2 regions of the Halalkalibacter sp. HAAS-P014 genome follow, and region 2 is predicted to be linked to the other one. Evidence: a T-box and tRNA genes for the amino acid it is inferred to sense, from the RefSeq annotation. Region 2 holds a T-box; the other holds one or more tRNA genes.
The links. The T-box of region 2 lies ahead of leuS (leucine--tRNA ligase). A T-box ahead of a tRNA ligase gene usually reads a tRNA of that ligase, here a tRNA-Leu.

Region 1 (3,408 bases), on a different contig from region 2:
CCCCATCAATATACACGGAATTAATTTCAAAAAGATAACTTTCTACTTCATTCATATTTTCAATTGTATGCTCGAGTATTTTTTCAGTCGATAGATTCTCATCTACTCTACAACCTGTAGCTACTAAAATTGATAGTAATGCCATCAATAACATTGTCTTCATCTAATTCCCCTTTCGTCCATTACTTTCTTAACGTTTCTACTTTTTTCTATAGAGGTTTAACAACTATCAGACAGGGTATCAAACTAATATACAAAAAGAAAGGGGTTGGTCGTAAAACAACATCAGAAAAGCGTCGTAATTCTTACAGTTACACAGAGTTGGTTTACCAGCCACACTGTATTCGGCATTAAGCCCGAAAAACAATTTCATAAAAGATCCAAGATCCATTAAAGAAAAACTAAAGAATAGAAAGTAATTTTATAGAAAGGATTGGTATAGAATGGCTACCGTTACTGCTGGATTCCAAGTTTTGCCGAACGGAAAAGATATGTACACTGATGGAATGATTCCTGAAGTCCTGAATTTAGTAAAAGAATCAGGTCTTGAATTTTATATCGGTCCAATGGAGACCGTTATAGAGGGTGATTTACATGAAGTATTTGACGTCATTAAGGAAGCACAAACTTTAGGAATTAACACCGGCGCATCTGAATGTATCACGAATATAAAGATTCATTATAAACCGAGTGGTGTCTCAATTGAAGATAAAGTATATTAATGATAACTTTAGCAACTATGCTAAGGGGATTATAGAGATATTAAAAGGCAGAGCCTGTGGCGAAGCTCTGCCTCTTCATATTACAAATAATTTCAGAAACAAAAAAGGCGAAGCATCGCTCCCCCTGAGTAATAATTAGCTTTAATTTACCTCATCAAAATATAAAAACTCTGTTTTAAAATACAGCGAGTCTGGTTTTTTGGCTCCACGTTTGTCAAGTTCACAAAATAGGTTTTTGTATTCCACTAAAGATAATTGCCCGAAAATATAACTTTTTTGAATATGGTCTAATAATTCATTTTCATCGAACGGCTCACGCTTTTCAACTAGTACAAAACGATTAATTAGATCTTCTACTTTCATAGCAACTCACTCATTTCCCCAAGGTTTTTGATGTGTATGCGCTTACATAAGGAGTATAACACAGGAGTTGCTTTATTTATTAATTTTTGAAAATTCAAACTTGCGACAGATTTATACATATAGCTACAAATTTTAAATTGCTAATACAAGCTTTGTTTGGGCAACCAAAAGTGAACATAAGACAATGACAATTTAAAAGGCAAAAGCCATATAATGACTTTGCCTTTTACTTTCTAATGGAGATGATCGACTCTTACCTGGAAGTGGCGTGCACTATTCCATCTTACTAGTAAACATACGCTGTACCAACGATAACTAATAGAATAAACAGCACTACGATTAACGCGAAACCTGTAGCTGGTTTATAACCGTGAGACATTCCAAGCCCTCCTTTCATCACTTTTTGCGAGTATCACCCTCGCATTATCAATGTATGTTGCAGGGTTATTTTTTGCATAGTTAGGTCAACTACTAAAAGCGTGGAATTTTCGCATTTAGAATTGAAATAAATTAGCAATGTATTATCATTACTCGAGTTTTCAATCAACAAGTCCAAAAAGAGCTCACCCGAAAAATTCAGGTAAGCTCTTTTTTAAAATCACTAATCACTCTTCAACCTTATTACTACCTCTCGAAGTTGAACACCCATTGATTGAATGACGATCGCAATTCGAATTAAAATTGATGCTCAATTCGTTCTTCCGGTTCTGTTTTCCGGTCCCTTCCGATCTACTCCGAGTTTGCGTCTACTTCCACTCACTACCCTAGTAATAAGTACACCTTATTACGACAAAACAAAAAAGGCCAATTTTTGCTGACCTTTTCAAAAGTATTTATGTATAATTGCATAATGGCGCGCCCTAGAGGATTCGAACCTCTGACCGACGGCTTAGAAGGCCGTTGCTCTATCCTGCTGAGCTAAGAGCGCAAAATGGTGCGGGTGAAGGGAGTCGAACCCCCACGTCATAAGACACTAGATCCTAAGTCTAGCGCGTCTGCCAATTCCGCCACACCCGCAATCAATTGTAATGGTGGAGCCTAGCGGGATCGAACCGCTGACCTCCTGCGTGCAAGGCAGGCGCTCTCCCAGCTGAGCTAAGGCCCCAAGAAATTATAACCGTGCACCAACCATTGATTCGCACACATAAGCGTTACTTATGCAGCCAGCTCGATCAGGGTTACCTACGGCACACAGAATAATCTACTTATGGCTGCTCCCTTCCGGACCTGACCAAGTTCATAGGCTTCTGTTGCGTAGACCCCAATTGTCAACACCGCTTGCATAAGGCAAACCTTACATGTAACGAACCGCTGGATGGAATTCAACTCTGCTAAGGCGGATTGCAGATTACAGGGCACCGCCATCTCCCCATCTAGCACGGTATGTATAGTTGTTATACCTTATGTTTTAAAAAGTTGGTGACCCGTACGGGATTCGAACCCGTGTTACCGCCGTGAAAGGGCGGTGTCTTAACCGCTTGACCAACGGGCCATAAAAACCGAAAAGATTAATGGCGGAGAAGGAGGGATTTGAACCCTCGCGCCGGTTGCCCGACCTACACCCTTAGCAGGGGCGCCTCTTCAGCCACTTGAGTACTTCTCCACATTTTTGCCAAAAAGCAATAATAACTGGTGGAGGATGACGGGATCGAACCGCCGACCCCCTGCTTGTAAGGCAGGTGCTCTCCCAGCTGAGCTAATCCTCCATTTGAATGGTGGACCCTGTAGGACTCGAACCTACGACCAATCGGTTATGAGCCGAGTGCTCTGACCAACTGAGCTAAGGGTCCTCTCTAGAAATGCATTTGAAAAGTCTATTGCGACGACAAAATTAATCTTAGCATAAAACAAAATTCCACGCAAGTACTTTTCAGCAATTAAATCAATCATTAGAACTTTTTTTCAAATTTAAAAGCCGACACAAAACATATTAATATAATAAAAACGCATTAGCAACCTTTTTTTGAAAATAATTAAAGAAAGGTCAATTTAAATAGAAAATAGATCTCTAAAGTACTACCACAATAAGCTTACTCTATTCTAAGTAACTTTTAGAAGTAGATTAATAAAGAAAACCAACCAAGAAAACTTGGTTAGTTCACATAATATTACCTTACTTCACTGTATTAGATTTATTTACTAACGAGAATCCTTCATACCCCCTAGCTGCAACTTCACTACATTTTTCGCGGTAAGCTCCAACTCCTCCAAGGTAGATTAAAAACCTGCGTGCCTTACCAGGGATATTTTGTCCGGTGTACCAGGAGTCTGTTTTAGTAAACAGTGTTGCTTCAGCAACCTCTCTACAGTGCTTACTCCATGC
Region 2 (3,408 bases):
TCCACCAAGAGCTTGGGAAATCTTTAACTGCTGCCGGTTTTATCCTAATGTTGAACTCTGCTGCAGGGGTGGTTGGCAGTTTGTTGGGTGGACGGTTATTTGATAAAATTGGAGCTTATCAAACGATGGTTTGGGGACTAGTTATTACTTCAATAAGTGCTGTTATTTTAATATTCTACCATAGTTATTATTATTATATGTTTCTTTTAATTGGATTAGGATTTGGCTCAGGTATGATCTTCCCAGCGATGTATGCATTAGCAGGCAGTCTTTGGCCAGAAGGGGGACGAAAACCTTTTAATGCGATGTATATCGCTCAAAATGTTGGGGTGGCACTTGGCACGGCATTAGTGGGAGTGATTGCAGCGATAGAGCTAACCGCCGTTTTTACAGCTAATGCGATAATGTATTTATTTTTAACGATTTTTGTTGTGGTGTGTTTTAAGAAAATTGGGGCAAGGTCTTATGAGGCAAATACCTCAAATGTGTTTGAACAAAAAATACCGATACGGAACAATTATCGAATGCAATCACTGGTGCTATTGTCAATTGCTTTCTTTATATGTTGGGTTGCCTATACTCAGTGGCAAGCCAATGTATCTGTACACACGCAATCTTTAGGGATTTCTGTGCAGCATTATAGTTTGTTATGGACCATTAACGGATTGATGATTGTGTTTGCTCAGCCTGCAATCTCATGGATTATAAAAAAGTGGGTACATACGTTAAAACAGCAAATGATTGTTGGTGTCCTTATTTTTATGGTATCTTATGTGATTCTTATGCATGCGAGTGTTTTTTCGATGTTTCTAGTTGCAATGATTATTTTAACAATTGGAGAGATGTTTGTGTGGCCAGCTGTTCCGACGGTTGCGAGTAAATTAGCACCAAAGAATAAGGAAGGATATTATCAAGGTATCATCAATAGCGTCGCGACAGGTGGAAGAATGATAGGACCACTTTTAGGAGGGTTTTTAGTTGATCTCTATTCAATGTCCATCCTTATTATAGTGCTTTTAGGTTTATTCTTATTGGCAATTACAGCATTAATGGTATATGATTCACCACTTAAACGAGTATCTACGAGTAATGTTCAGGAAGTAAAAATGCCAAAGTTAGGCTAAGGTTGCTTGACACAAGGCCTCTGAATTCATACAATACAAATAAGTTCATAATGCTAACGTTGAAAAGGAGTAGTAATCATAGTTGGGAAACTAGAGAGCTGACGGGTGGTGCAAGTCAGTCGAACAAGTATGATGAACTCACCTTGGAGTTTCGAGAGTGAATAAAGTAGCTTTCGACGGGCACGGCCGTTATTAGTGAAGAGCGAATGAGTTTTCTTGAAAATTCATTAATGTGGGTGGTACCGCGGGAAGTATAAATACTCTCGTCCCTAACAGGTTTGTTAGGGATGGGAGTTTTTTGCGTGTTGGGGTAATGAATGCAAGAAGTACCCACTTTTGAAAAACAAATTGGCTAGAAATGATGCTCGATACATATCGCCATTGAACAAGATACTATAGGAGGATTAACGATGTCGTTTTCACATGATCAGATTGAGAAAAAGTGGCAAGATTACTGGGAGAAAAACAAAACGTTTCGAACTACTGAAGATGCAAACAAACCAAAATTTTATGCATTAGATATGTTTCCGTACCCTTCCGGTGCTGGACTACATGTTGGTCACCCTGAAGGGTATACAGCAACGGATATTTTATCCCGTATGAAACGGATGCAAGGATATAATGTTTTACATCCGATGGGATGGGACGCTTTTGGACTGCCAGCAGAACAATATGCGCTTGATACGGGAAATGATCCTGCGATTTTTACTGAGCAGAACATTAATACGTTCCGTCGTCAGATAAAGTCTTTAGGATTCTCTTATGATTGGGATAGAGAAATTAATACCACCGACCCTAATTATTATAAATGGACACAATGGATTTTTACGAAGCTTTATGAAAAAGGGCTAGCCTATATTGATGAAGTAGCTGTGAATTGGTGTCCTGCACTGGGCACGGTGTTAGCCAATGAGGAAGTTATTGATGGGAAAAGCGAACGTGGGGGCCATCCAGTTGAGCGCCGTCCGATGAAGCAATGGATGTTAAAGATTACAGCTTATGCAGATCGCCTGCTTGAAGATTTGGAAGAGCTTGATTGGCCGGAAAGTATTAAAGATATGCAGCGCAACTGGATTGGACGTTCTGAAGGGGCGGAAGTGACCTTTAAAGTGGATGGACACGCATCAGAAGAGGTTCAAGTCTTTACTACTCGTCCTGATACGCTTTTTGGGGCAACTTATATGGTTTTAGCGCCTGAACATAACCTTGTAAATGTGATCACAACAGCTGATCAACAAGAACAAGTAGAAGCTTACAAAGCAAAAGTAGCAGCAAAGAGTGATTTAGAACGTACAGAGCTCTCAAAAGAAAAAACGGGTGTATTTACGGGAGCTTATGCAATTAACCCAGTAAACGGTGAACAAATTCCGATCTGGATTGCTGATTATGTGCTTGTAAGTTATGGTACAGGTGCGATTATGGCTGTACCTGGTCATGATGAGCGTGACTATGAGTTTGCAAAAACATTTGACCTAACGATACGCGAAGTGGTTGCAGGTGGAAATGTGGAAGAAGAAGCATACACTGGAGACGGTGAGCATGTAAATTCGGACTTCTTAAATGGTTTAGATAAAGAAGTGGCGATTCGTAAGATGATCGACTGGTTAGAAGAGAATCAATTTGGGAAAAAGCAAGTAACGTATCGTTTACGTGACTGGTTGTTTAGCCGTCAACGTTACTGGGGAGAGCCAATTCCAGTTATTCACTGGGAAGATGGGACGATGACAACTGTTCCTGAAAATGAGCTACCACTTGAATTACCGAAGATGACAGAAATCAGACCATCGGGTACAGGTGAATCCCCTCTTGCAAATGCGAAGGAATGGCTAGAAGTCGTTGATCCAAAAACAGGTAAAAAAGGCCGTCGTGAGACGAATACAATGCCACAATGGGCAGGTAGTTGTTGGTATTATCTTCGCTACATTGATCCAAACAATTCAGACGCGTTAGCTGACCCAGAAAAATTAAAAAAATGGCTTCCAGTTGACATTTATATTGGTGGGGCTGAGCATGCTGTTCTACACCTTTTATATGCTCGTTTCTGGCACAAAGTACTATATGATATTGGTGTAGTGACAACGAAAGAACCTTTCCAAAAGCTCTATAACCAAGGAATGATTCTTGGTGAGAATAATGAAAAAATGAGTAAATCAAAGGGGAATGTTGTGAACCCTGACGATGTCGTAGCAAGTCACGGAGCTGACACGTTACGACTATATGAAATGTTCATGGGACCACTTGATGGATCGATCGCTTGGTCTGCAAATGGTTTAGATGGCGCACG

Region 1: it encodes a tRNA-Leu, which carries the amino acid that the T-box ahead of leuS (leucine--tRNA ligase) is inferred to sense. The anticodon was not compared.

What each region holds. Positions count from the first base shown of each region.
Region 1 covers NZ_JBWQTV010000011.1:162,074-165,481, forward strand. The annotation lists gene AC1FXZ_RS09395 (DUF6612 family protein) at 1-163, opposite strand, end outside; gene AC1FXZ_RS09400 (thiamine-binding protein) at 444-722, shown strand; gene yppF (YppF family protein) at 864-1,085, opposite strand; gene AC1FXZ_RS09410 (YjcZ family sporulation protein) at 1,372-1,464, opposite strand; tRNA gene AC1FXZ_RS09415 (tRNA-Arg) at 1,937-2,013, opposite strand; tRNA gene AC1FXZ_RS09420 (tRNA-Leu) at 2,018-2,102, opposite strand; tRNA gene AC1FXZ_RS09425 (tRNA-Ala) at 2,115-2,190, opposite strand; RNA gene ffs (signal recognition particle sRNA large type) at 2,203-2,467, opposite strand; tRNA gene AC1FXZ_RS09435 (tRNA-Glu) at 2,503-2,577, opposite strand; tRNA gene AC1FXZ_RS09440 (tRNA-Ser) at 2,598-2,688, opposite strand; tRNA gene AC1FXZ_RS09445 (tRNA-Val) at 2,716-2,791, opposite strand; tRNA gene AC1FXZ_RS09450 (tRNA-Ile) at 2,799-2,875, opposite strand; gene AC1FXZ_RS09455 (flavin-containing monooxygenase) at 3,199-3,408, opposite strand, start outside.
Region 2 covers NZ_JBWQTV010000023.1:99,756-103,163, reverse strand. The annotation lists gene AC1FXZ_RS18340 (MDR family MFS transporter) at 1-1,124, shown strand, start outside; T-box leader at 1,175-1,398, shown strand; gene leuS (leucine--tRNA ligase) at 1,535-3,408, shown strand, end outside.